3 regions of the Enterobacter sp. 6722112 genome follow, and region 1 is predicted to be linked to each of the others. Evidence: predicted binding sites of a transcription regulator. Region 1 holds the regulator's gene; each other region holds the start of a gene.
The links. Region 1 encodes sigma-54, which starts transcription at its own class of promoters, with help from an activator protein. Its sites were predicted from a motif close to GTTGGCACANNTTTCGCTNT; they were not measured.
Positions count from the first base shown of each region.

Region 2: the regulator sigma-54 is predicted to act here: its motif matches at 1,152-1,171, upstream of AC4OVU_RS19895 (gamma carbonic anhydrase family protein).
Region 3: the regulator sigma-54 is predicted to act here: its motif matches at 2,480-2,499, upstream of glnK (P-II family nitrogen regulator).

Region 1 covers NZ_JBZWGR010000007.1:3,748,994-3,753,186, forward strand. The annotation lists gene lptA (lipopolysaccharide ABC transporter substrate-binding protein LptA) at 1-437, shown strand, start outside; gene lptB (LPS export ABC transporter ATP-binding protein) at 444-1,169, shown strand; gene rpoN (RNA polymerase factor sigma-54) at 1,217-2,650, shown strand; gene hpf (ribosome hibernation promoting factor) at 2,673-2,960, shown strand; gene ptsN (PTS IIA-like nitrogen regulatory protein PtsN) at 3,043-3,534, shown strand; gene rapZ (RNase adapter RapZ) at 3,580-4,193, shown strand, end outside.
Region 2 covers NZ_JBZWGR010000007.1:3,852,511-3,856,703, forward strand. The annotation lists rRNA gene AC4OVU_RS19890 (16S ribosomal RNA) at 1-974, opposite strand, end outside; gene AC4OVU_RS19895 (gamma carbonic anhydrase family protein) at 1,452-2,006, shown strand; gene AC4OVU_RS19900 (DUF1488 family protein) at 1,982-2,230, opposite strand; gene aroE (shikimate dehydrogenase) at 2,227-3,045, opposite strand; gene tsaC (L-threonylcarbamoyladenylate synthase type 1 TsaC) at 3,050-3,622, opposite strand; gene AC4OVU_RS19915 (DNA topoisomerase family protein) at 3,615-4,169, opposite strand.
Region 3 covers NZ_JBZWGR010000007.1:859,318-863,510, reverse strand. The annotation lists gene tesB (acyl-CoA thioesterase II) at 1-671, shown strand, start outside; gene amtB (ammonium transporter AmtB) at 767-2,053, opposite strand; gene glnK (P-II family nitrogen regulator) at 2,089-2,427, opposite strand; gene AC4OVU_RS05600 (SmdB family multidrug efflux ABC transporter permease/ATP-binding protein) at 2,639-4,193, opposite strand, start outside.

The DNA of each region.
Region 1 (4,193 bases):
CCGATACCCAGTCTCTGGATATGCAGGGTAACGTCGTCACCTTTACCGGCAACGTCGTCATGACCCAGGGCACCATTAAAATCAACGCCGACAAAGTGGTCGTTACCCGTCCGGGCGGCGAGCAGGGCAAAGAGATTATCGATGGTTATGGCAACCCGGCCACCTTCTACCAGATGCAGGACAACGGCAAGCCGGTGAAAGGCCATGCCTCGCATATGCACTATGAACTGGCGAAGGATCTGGTCATCCTGACCGGTAATGCTTACCTAGAACAGCTGGACAGCAATATCAAAGGCGACAAGATCACCTATCTGGTGAAAGAGCAGAAAATGCAGGCCTCCAGCGAAAAAGGCAAACGCGTCACGACCGTGCTTGTGCCTTCGCAGTTGCAGGACAAGAACAACGGTCAGGCTCCGGCACAGAAAAAGAGTAACTAATTCGTTATGGCAACTTTAACTGCAAAAAACCTCGCGAAAGCGTATAAGGGCCGCCGCGTCGTCGAAGATGTCAGTCTGACCGTCAACTCCGGCGAAATCGTGGGTTTGCTTGGCCCTAACGGGGCGGGTAAAACCACGACCTTCTACATGGTGGTGGGCATCGTCCCGCGTGACGCCGGCAACATCATCATCGATGATGAAGATATCAGCCTGCTGCCGCTGCATGCCCGCGCGCGTCGTGGCATCGGCTATTTGCCGCAGGAAGCGTCTATTTTCCGCCGCTTAAGCGTGTTCGACAACCTGATGGCCGTGCTCCAGATCCGTGACGATCTGACCAGCGAGCAGCGCTCTGACCGTGCGAACGAGCTGATGGAAGAGTTTCATATCGAGCATCTGCGTGACAGCCTCGGCCAGGCGCTGTCCGGTGGTGAACGCCGCCGCGTTGAGATTGCGCGCGCGCTGGCAGCAAACCCAAAATTCATCCTGCTGGATGAACCGTTTGCGGGCGTTGACCCCATCTCCGTTATCGATATCAAACGTATCATTGAGCACCTGCGCGACAGCGGGCTTGGCGTACTGATCACGGACCACAACGTTCGTGAAACGCTGGCCGTGTGTGAGCGCGCCTACATAGTGAGCCAGGGCCATCTGATTGCCCACGGTACGCCGCAGCAAATCCTCGAAGATGAGCATGTTAAGCGCGTGTACCTTGGGGAAGACTTCAGACTCTGATAGGGTAGAGGTTAAGTCACGCCGAACCGGAGAAAAACGCTCTGAACATGAAGCAAGGTTTGCAATTACGGCTCAGCCAGCAACTGGCCATGACGCCGCAGCTACAGCAGGCAATCCGTCTGTTGCAGCTGTCCACGTTAGAACTCCAGCAGGAGCTCCAGCAGGCGCTGGACAGCAATCCGCTGCTGGAGCAAACCGATCTTCATGACGAGGTAGACGCCCAGCAGACGCAGGACACAGAAACGCTCGACTCCGTAGATGCGCTCGAACAGAAAGAGATGCCGGACGAACTGCCGCTGGATGCCAGCTGGGATGAAATTTACACCGCGGGTACCCCTTCCGGGACACGTGCAGACTACCAGGACGATGAACTCCCGGTCTACCAGGGCGAAACCACCCAGTCGCTTCAGGACTACCTGATGTGGCAGGTAGAGCTGACCCCTTTCTCCGATACCGATCGCGCCATTGCCACCTCGATTGTCGATGCCGTTGACGACACGGGCTATTTGACCGTGACGTTGGACGAGATTCTTGAAAGCATCGGCAATGACGAGATTGAACTGGAAGAGATCGAAGCCGTTCTGAAACGCGTTCAGCGTTTCGACCCGATAGGTGTCGCCGCGAAAGATCTGCGCGACTGCCTTCTGATCCAGCTTTCGCAGTTTGCCAAAGAGACACCGTGGATTGACGAAGCCCGGCTCATCATCAGCGATCATCTGGATCTGCTGGCGAATCACGACTTCCGCACCCTGATGCGCGTCACACGCCTGAAAGAAGAGGTGCTGAAGGAAGCGGTGAATCTGATCCAGTCGCTCGATCCGCGTCCGGGGCAGTCGATCCAGACCAGCGAACCGGAATATGTCATTCCTGATGTGCTGGTGAGAAAACACAATGGCCGGTGGGTCGTTGAACTGAACGCCGACAGCATTCCTCGCCTGCAAATCAACCAGCAATACGCCTCCATGTGCACCAGCGCCCGTAACGACGCTGATAATCAATACATTCGCAGCAACCTTCAGGAAGCACGCTGGTTGATCAAGAGCCTGGAGAGCCGTAATGACACGCTGCTGCGCGTCAGCCGCTGTATTGTCGAACAGCAGCAGGCGTTCTTTGAGCAGGGCGAAGAGTTTATGAAACCGATGGTGCTGGCAGACATCGCCCAGGCCGTCGAGATGCATGAATCAACCATTTCCCGCGTGACCACGCAGAAATATCTGCACAGCCCACGCGGTATTTTTGAGCTTAAGTATTTCTTCTCCAGCCACGTGAACACCGAAGGCGGCGGCGAAGCCTCGTCAACGGCTATTCGCGCACTGGTGAAGAAGTTGATCGCCGCGGAGAACCCCGCGAAGCCACTCAGTGACAGTAAGTTAACCACCATGCTGTCCGATCAGGGTATTATGGTGGCACGTCGTACTGTCGCGAAGTATCGAGAGTCTTTATCCATTCCGCCGTCTAACCAGCGTAAACAACTGGTTTGACACAACCGATAAGGAAGACACTATGCAGCTCAATATCACCGGACATAACGTCGAGATTACTGAGGCTTTACGCGATTTTGTAAACACTAAGTTTGCGAAACTCGAGCAGTATTTCGAGAGGATCAACCAGGTCTATGTTGTGTTGAAAGTGGAGAAAGTGACGCATATCTCGGATGCGACCCTGCACGTCAACGGAGGGGAACTCCATGCCAGTGCGGAAGGGCAAGACATGTACGCGGCTATCGACGGCTTGATTGATAAGCTTGCGAGACAGCTCAATAAACATAAAGATAAACTGAAACAACACTAATTGTCCGGGCAGTTAACGGGTGCAGGACGGCCTGTTGTGAAACACAACAGGCCATTTGTACAGTTAGCGCTTAGGTGAAATTATGATAAACAACGATTCCGCTCTTCAACTGAGCAATGTCCTTAACCAGGATTGTACCCGCAGTGGCGTTCACTGCCAGAGCAAAAAACGTGCGCTGGAAATCATCAGTGAGCTGGCCGCAAAACAGCTGGGTCTGCCGCCGCAGATCGTGTTTGAAGCCATTCTGACCCGTGAAAAAATGGGCAGTACCGGCATCGGCAATGGCATTGCGATCCCGCATGGCAAGCTGGAAGAAGATACGCTGCGTGCCGTGGGGGTGTTTGTGCAACTGGAAACGCCTATCGCTTTTGACGCCATCGATAACCAGCCTGTGGATCTGCTTTTCGCGCTGCTGGTTCCTGCCGATCAGACCAAAACCCACCTGCACACGCTGTCGCTGGTTGCCAAACGTCTGGCGGATAAAACCATTTGTCGTCGACTGCGCTCAGCCCAAAGTGATGAAGAGCTTTATCAAATTATCACTGAAGCAGAAGGCAATCAGGATGAGGCATAATCGGGAAAGGGCCTTCAGAACGGCTGCCCTGAGGAGAAACGGAACATGGTGCTGATGATCGTCAGCGGTCGTTCGGGGTCCGGGAAGTCCGTGGCCCTGCGCGCGCTGGAAGACATGGGATTTTACTGTGTAGATAACCTGCCGGTAGTGTTGTTACCCGATCTGGCGCGGACGCTGGGGGACAGGCAAATCTCTGCCGCCGTCAGTATCGACGTGCGTAACATGCCGGAATCGCCGGAAATCTTCGAGCAGGCAATGAACAGCCTGCCGGAATGCTTCTCGCCTCAGCTCTTGTTCCTGGACGCTGACCGCAACACGCTGATCCGTCGCTACAGCGATACACGTCGTTTGCATCCGCTCTCCAGTAAAAATCTTTCGCTGGAAAGCGCCATCGATAAAGAGAGCGATCTGCTTGAGCCGCTGCGTTCCCGGGCCGACCTGATTGTCGACACCTCCGAAATGTCCGTCCACGAGCTGGCGGAAATGCTGCGTACGCGCTTACTCGGCAAGCGCGAGCGCGAACTGACGATGGTGTTTGAATCCTTCGGCTTTAAGCACGGCATACCTATCGATGCGGATTACGTTTTTGATGTGCGTTTCCTGCCGAACCCACACTGGGATCCGAAACTGCGTCCGATGACCGGTCTGGATAAGCCGGT
Region 2 (4,193 bases), 100 kb from region 1:
TCGCGTTGCATCGAATTAAACCACATGCTCCACCGCTTGTGCGGGCCCCCGTCAATTCATTTGAGTTTTAACCTTGCGGCCGTACTCCCCAGGCGGTCGACTTAACGCGTTAGCTCCGGAAGCCACGCCTCAAGGGCACAACCTCCAAGTCGACATCGTTTACGGCGTGGACTACCAGGGTATCTAATCCTGTTTGCTCCCCACGCTTTCGCACCTGAGCGTCAGTCTTTGTCCAGGGGGCCGCCTTCGCCACCGGTATTCCTCCAGATCTCTACGCATTTCACCGCTACACCTGGAATTCTACCCCCCTCTACAAGACTCTAGCCTGCCAGTTTCGAATGCAGTTCCCAGGTTGAGCCCGGGGATTTCACATCCGACTTGACAGACCGCCTGCGTGCGCTTTACGCCCAGTAATTCCGATTAACGCTTGCACCCTCCGTATTACCGCGGCTGCTGGCACGGAGTTAGCCGGTGCTTCTTCTGCGGGTAACGTCAATCGACAAGGTTATTAACCTTATCGCCTTCCTCCCCGCTGAAAGTACTTTACAACCCGAAGGCCTTCTTCATACACGCGGCATGGCTGCATCAGGCTTGCGCCCATTGTGCAATATTCCCCACTGCTGCCTCCCGTAGGAGTCTGGACCGTGTCTCAGTTCCAGTGTGGCTGGTCATCCTCTCAGACCAGCTAGGGATCGTCGCCTAGGTGAGCCGTTACCCCACCTACTAGCTAATCCCATCTGGGCACATCCGATGGCAAGAGGCCCGAAGGTCCCCCTCTTTGGTCTTGCGACATTATGCGGTATTAGCTACCGTTTCCAGTAGTTATCCCCCTCCATCAGGCAGTTTCCCAGACATTACTCACCCGTCCGCCACTCGTCAGCAAAGCAGCAAGCTGCTTCCTGTTACCGTTCGACTTGCATGTGTTAGGCCTGCCGCCAGCGTTCAATCTGAGCCATGATCAAACTCTTCAATTTAAAAGTTTGATGCTCAATGAATTAAACTTCGTAATGAATTACGTGTTCACTCGTTGAGACTTGGTATTCATTTAGTGTCCGAGGACATTAAGAATCCATGTCACTTTGAGTGCCCACACAGATTGTCTGATAAATTGTTAAAGAGCAGTTGCGACGCGCTTCAGCGCGCTGTCGCGAGGTGGCGTATATTACGCTTTCCTCTTTCAGAGTCAACCCGTTATTTCAGGATTTTTTCTCTTCAGCCGACCGGGTTATCTGTGAAGTGATTCACATCCGCCGTGTCGATGGAGGCGCATTATAGGGATCCCAGTTTTTAGCACAAGTATTTTTTAGATCTTTTTTTCCAACTGATGATTTTCCGTTCTTTTCGCTGAAAACCCACCCGATCCGCTTAAAAATTGACGCATTTTGCCTTGCCTCGATCCAGGAATACGATCAAAGTCTTCTTTAATAGCGCTCATCTGTATCGAGGTAGATATGTTTGCAGTATTACGTCCTTATAAAGATCTGTTCCCCCAAAAAGGCGATCGCGTGATGATCGATACCAGCAGCGTGGTCATTGGTGATGTTCGCATGGCCGAGGATGTCAGCATCTGGCCACTCGTCGCGATCCGGGGCGATGTTAACTACGTTGCGATCGGTGCACGCACCAATATTCAGGACGGCAGCGTGCTGCATGTGACTCATAAGTCATCTTATAACCCTGAGGGCAATCCGCTCATCATTGGGGAAGATGTCACCGTCGGTCATAAAGTGATGCTCCACGGCTGCACAATCGGTAACAGGGTGCTCGTTGGGATGGGATCGATTTTGCTGGATGGCGTCATAGTAGAAGATGACGTAATGATTGGCGCAGGAAGCCTTGTTCCGCAAAACAAACGTCTGGAAAGTGGCTATCTCTATTTAGGCAGTCCGGTTAAACAGATCCGCCCCCTAAAAGAGGCGGAGATCGAAGGATTGAAATACTCAGCGAACAATTACGTTAAATGGAAGAATGACTATCTGGATCAGGATAACCAGACCCAACCCTGATCGTCTTCCTGCTGATCGCGGATCAAATCGCTGGCTTCCTCTTCCAGATCCCAGCGATTTTCGCAAAAGACCGCTAACGGATCTGAACCACCAAAGCGCTGATGCAACGTCTCCCCTTTAATCGCACAGGTGAGCTGCATTCCATGCACCAGCACCGGGAAACAAACCGCTTGCTTATTTTCATCCCAGATTTCTCTGTCGGGAAAATGAATCGCCTGATTCATGCCATCAGTTCCTGTTTCAGCTTTTCGATCACCGGTTCTACAGCAGGTAACACGCCATGCCAGAGTAGCACCGCATGAGCCGCCTGCCCCACCAGCATGCCCAGACCATCAGCCACGTGTTTTGCCCCCTGTTGTTCACACCAGGTCAGAAATGGCGTTTTCCCTTTTTGATAAAACATGTCATAGGCGTAGATGTGGGAATGAACCAGGGATGCAGGAATCGCCGGGATCTCTCCATTAATGCCGCTTGAGGTGGCATTAATCACAAGATCAAATTCGTGACTCGCGAGATCGTCAAGTGCTACCGCAGTTACGCTGCCTGTGTGTGCGAACAACGCCGCCAGTTCTTCTGCTCTGGAGAAGGTACGGTTGGTGATTGTCACCGCACAATCCAGCGAAAGAAGAGGAAGCAATACGCCGCGCGACGCGCCACCCGCGCCGATCAGCAGGATCCGAAAGCCTGGTTTAATAAACGACAGTCGTTCCAGATCGCTGAGTAAACCTATGCCATCGGTGTTATCGCCCAGAAGGCGACCATCTTCAAGCCGCTTAAGGGTATTGACGGCACCAGCGAGCGACGCACGCTCGGTCAGCTCATCCGCACGCCCGAAAGCCTCTTCTTTAAAAGGCACCGTGACGTTCGCACCTTTACCACCCGCATCAAAAAAGCTATTCAGCGTCGGTATAAATGCATCAACAGGCGCAAGAACCCGACCATACGGGTGATCTATCTGCAATTGCTCTGCAAACAGCTGATGGATCAGAGGCGACTTGCTGTGCGCGATCGGGTTACCAAAAACAGCATAGGTTTCCATAACATTATCCCTGGCGAAAACGTTCGCCGGTCAAGGCATCGCGAATTTCTGACGGGTTAAGACGCCCCCCGGTTTCACCCACGGCTACAGGGAAATCATTCCCGAACTGCGCCAGAACTTCTTCTGTTGTCCGACAAGGGGGAAGCCCGGTCAGGTTGGCGCTGGTTGAAACCAGGGGTTTACCAAATGCCTGGCATAACTCCACCACCAAGGGATGGTCGGTAACGCGTACCGCGAGTGAATCGAAACGCCCGGTTAGCCAGCGCGGCGTTGTCGGTTGTGCAGGGAAAACAAACGTCACGGGACCAGGCCACGCAGAGAAAATGGTTTCCCGCTGTGCAGGTGTCAGCATGGAATCATCAATATAAGGCTTAAGCTGCTCGTAGTTCGCAGCGATCAAAATCAATCCTTTTTCGACAGGCCGCTGTTTTAGCGCCAGCAGACGGTTAACGGCGACTTCGCTGTCAGGATCGCACCCGACCCCGAAAACGGCTTCTGTTGGATAGGCGATGACTTCTTCTTTTTTCAGGATGTCCACCGCCTGCGCGATGGAGCCTGATGGCAGGTTATTATTCACTGATTTGATCCGCCGAAACCGGCTTTCCACATTGTTTACTGGCGCAAAAGCGTTTCAAGCCTTGCGCGGTTTTCTTTTCTATAAGTAACGGATAATCGCAATGAGGGCAGACGCCCGCTACTGGTTTGAAATTGATAACGAACTGACATTCAGGATAGCGATCGCACGAATGGAAGGTCTTGCCATAACGAGAGCGGCGCTGCACCAATTGACCACGCTGGCACTGAGGGCAGGCAATTGCCGTTTCATCTGGTTTATCAATTTGTTCCGTATGTTCACATTCCGGATAGCGGCTGCATCCGATAAACATCCCGAACCGCCCCTGCCGCAGCGCCAGTTCGCCGCCACAGAGTGGACAAAGCTGTCCCTCCAGAATTTTGACGATATGTCCGTCCGCCTGGCTTTTCAGGGGACGGACATAATCACATTCCGGATAGCGTGAACAACCGAGAAACGGACCGTGTTTCCCGGACCGAATAACAAGTTCAGCCCCACACTGTGGGCAGGGCTCGTTTTTATGCACCGTGAAGAGTGCTGATTTGGCCATAACAACTCTTGTTGCTGCACATAG
Region 3 (4,193 bases), 2.9 Mb from region 1:
TTTTACGCCCCGGTGACAGCGCTAAACCGATTGTTTACGACGTGGAAGTTCTGCGTGACGGTCAAAGCTTCAGCGCCCGTCGCGTGGCGGCCATCCAGCATGGCAAACCCATCTTCTACATGACCGCCTCGTTCCAGGCGCCAGAGCCGGGCTATGAGCATCAAAAAAAGATGCCGTCTGCCCCGTCGCCGGACGATCTGAAATCGGAAACCGAAATTGCCCGCGCTCTCGCGCATCTGCTGCCGCCGCAGGTAAAAGAGAAGTTTCTGTGCGATAAACCGCTGGAGATCCGCCCGGTCGAATTTCATAACCCAATGAAGGGGCATACCGCTGAGCCCGCCCGCCAGGTGTGGATCCGCGCCAACGGCAGCGTACCCGCAGATTTACGCGTGCATCAGTACCTGCTGGGGTATGCGTCGGATTTCAACTTCCTGCCGGTTGCGCTACAGCCGCACGGTGTGGGCTTCCTCGAAAAAGGGATGCAGGTAGCCACAATTGACCATTCCATGTGGTTCCACCGTCCATTCGATATGAATGAATGGCTGCTTTACAGCGTGGAAAGTACCTCTGCGTCCAGCGCGCGCGGCTTTGTACGCGGGGAGTTTTACACTCAGGATGGCGTGCTGGTGGCTTCTACCGTGCAGGAAGGTGTGATGCGTAATCGCGGGTGATGTAAAAAGCCCGGTGGCGCTGCGCTCACCGGGCCTGCGAATTGTGCTTTTTCAGGCCGGGTAAGGCGAAGCCGCCGCCCGGCAAGGCACTCAAATTATGCGTTATAGGCATTCTCGCCGTGGCTGTTGACGTCCAGGCCTTCGCGCTCCTGCTCTTCCGGCACACGCAGCCCAACGGTCATATCAGCCAGCTTGTAACCGATAAAGGCCACAACACCGGACCAGACAACGGTGATCGCGATGCTTTCCAGCTGTACCAGCACCTGATGCATCATGGTCACGCCTTCTGCGTAACCCACACCGCCCAGAGATTGGGCAGCAAAGATACCGGTCATGATACAGCCGACGATGCCGCACACACCGTGTACGCCGAATACATCACACGGATCGTCAACGCGCAGAACACGTTTCAGTGCGGTAACGCCCCACAGCCCCGCCAGTCCTGCGACGATACCGATCAGCAGCGCACCGCCCACGCCCACGTAACCGCACGCTGGCGTAATACCTACCAGACCGGCAATCGCCCCGGAACAGGCACCCAGCAGCGATGGCTTGCCGCGAACGGCCCACTCGCCAAATACCCATGAGAGGATAGCGCCGGCGGTTGCCACAACGGTATTCACGAAGGCCAGCGCGGCGATTTCGTTAGCGGCGCTGGCTGAACCTGCGTTGAAGCCGAACCAGCCAAAATAGAGGATGGCGGTGCCGGTAAAGACCATCGGCAGATTGTGCGGCTTGAATGCTTCCTTCCCGAAGCCCACGCGCTTACCAATCAGGTAGGCGCCTACCAGACCTGCTACCGCGGCGTTGATGTGCACAACGGTACCGCCCGCAAAGTCCAGCGCGCCATGGGAAGCCAACAGACCACCTCCCCAGACCATATGCGCAATCGGGATATAGGAGAGCGTCAGCCAGACCACCACGAAAATCAGTACCGCAGAGAAGCGGATACGCTCAGCCAGCGCGCCCACAATCAGCCCCACGGTGATGCAGGCGAATGAGCCCTGGAACGCGACATGAATATACTGATAAAAACTGCCCATCACCGCGGTCAGTTCGATATTTTTCAGCATCGCCCAGTTAACGTTGCCGAAGAAGGCGTTGCCCTCCCCGAAGGCCAGCGAGTAACCGTAAACCACCCACAGCACACACACCAGCGCGAACGTGACGGCAACCTGCGTCAGCATGGAGAGTACGTTCTTGCCGCGGATCAGGCCGCCGTAAAACAGCGCGATCCCCGGAATCGTCATGAACAGCACCAGCGCGGTGCAAATCATCATAAAGGCGTTATCGGCTTTGTCTGCCACAGCAGGTGCAGCCATTGCCAGGCCCGGCAGCAGTGCCAGCGAACCCAGACCTGTTTTCATTGTTGCTTTCTTCATTTTCTCGATCCCTATCACTGTGTGCCAGGAGTTACTTACAACGCCGCTTCGTCAGATTCGCCGGTACGGATGCGAATGACGCGCTGTAGTTCGGCAACGAAAATTTTGCCGTCGCCAATTTTTCCGGTGTAGGCTGCTTTGCTGACGACATCAATCACCTCATCAAGCTGATCGTCGGCAATCGCCACATCAATCTTCACTTTTGGCAGGAAGTTAACGCTGTATTCCGCCCCGCGATAAAGCTCGGCATGACCTTTCTGACGCCCAAAGCCTTTCACTTCGGTGACAGTCAGTCCCTGAATACCCATGGAAGACAGCGCTTCACGCACGTCTTCGAGTTTGAATGGTTTGATTACCACCGTAACCAGCTTCATATATCCCCTCCAGTCAGAATTCGGTAATGGCCGCAGCTAACACGAAAGGGATATTGCAAAGGGTGTGCCAGAAGTGAAAGGTGAGGAGGAAAGCGCCGCGGCGCGGATGCGCCGGGAAGAGGCGAAAAAAAACGCACCATGGCAGTGCAGGGTGCGTTTCAGTTTTGCACCAACGGTTAAGTCTGTTAGCGCATTGCCTTGTTATGGTGCATCAGGCGCTGAGTGACTCTTCCTCGCGCGCGCTGGCGGCCAGTTCGTCGCCTGCCAGCTGCAACTGATACATCTGCCAGTAGCGTCCTTTTGCCTCAAGCAGCGCTCTGTGCGTCCCCCGTTCAACGGCCTGGCCACGGTGCAGCACCAGAATGGTATCGGCATCGACGATGGTTGAGAGGCGGTGGGCGATTACCACCAGCGTAGTGCGATCCCGCACGGCAGCCAGCGCCTGCTGGATCGCCTGCTCGGTACCGGAGTCAATGCTTGCGGTCGCTTCATCCAGAATTAACACCTGTGGCGTCTCAATCAGCACGCGCGCCAGCGCAAGAAGTTGCTTTTGCCCGACCGAGAGATTATTGCCCTGCTCACCCAGCCGGGTATGGATCCCCTCGCTTAACCCGCGCGCCAGATCCGCAAGCTGCACCGTTTCCAGCACCTCCCATACCTGCTCAGGCGTGAAAGGTCGTCCCAGCGTCACGTTGGCATAAAAGGTATCCGCCAGTACCACCGGATCCTGCTGCACCATCGCGACGCCCTTACGTAACGCGTTGTGGCTAAGCGCGGCAAGCGGCCGTCCGTCCAGACGGATCTCCCCCTGCGTCAACGGATAGTAGCCCATCAGCAAACTGGCGAGCGTGCTTTTGCCGCTGCCGGTATGCCCAACCAGGGCGACAAAACCGCGCGACGGTACCTCGAGGTTGATATCCTGCAAGACAAGCTGGTCGTCGCGGTAGGCAAACGAGACATGATCAAACGCTATGGATCCACTTTCCAGCGGGCGTTCGTCATCGCCATAGGTCTGACGCGGCCTGTCCATCAGCTCGAATACACGCTCGCCCGCAACCACCGCCTGTTGCAGCATCGATTGCTGCGTGGTGAGTTCAATCAGCGGTTCGTTAAGGCGTCCAAGGTAGCTGATAAATGCGTACAGTACCCCCACCTCGATGGTTCCGCGCGTCGTCAGGCCAAACAGCATCAACAGCCCGCACAGCACCAGCGCAGAGAAGAGGCTCAGCAGCGGGCGTAACAGGAAGCCATCCAGCCGTAACGTCTGCATCCGCGCCATATAGTGCGAGCGGCTGGCTTCTCCCATTCGCTCGCCAAAACGCGCCTGCTGGCGAAACTGCTGGATAACGCTCATGCCGTTGATCACTTCGTTGAAGCCATCATTGATATCTGCGAGGTAAGCGCGCACGCGACGAACAATCGGCGTGCTGTAGCGCTGGTAAATTACCATCACAATCAGCACCGCCGGGAAAATAGCGATCGCCACCAGCGCCATACGCCAGTCCAGGCTGAACATCGCCACCAGCATCGCGCCAATCAACGCGGCACTGCGCAGAACCGTTGCGACAACGGTTACATAGAGGTCGCGGATCACCTCGGTGTCATTGGTGACGCGCGAAATAACCTGCCCGACCGGCTGAGTATCAAACTCGCTCAGCGGCTGGCGCAGCGCGGCATCCATCACATCCGTGCGAAGCTGCTGGACCACGCCCACGGCGGCCCGGTTAAACAGCAACGACTGCGCATAGTGCAGCCCCGCCGCCGTC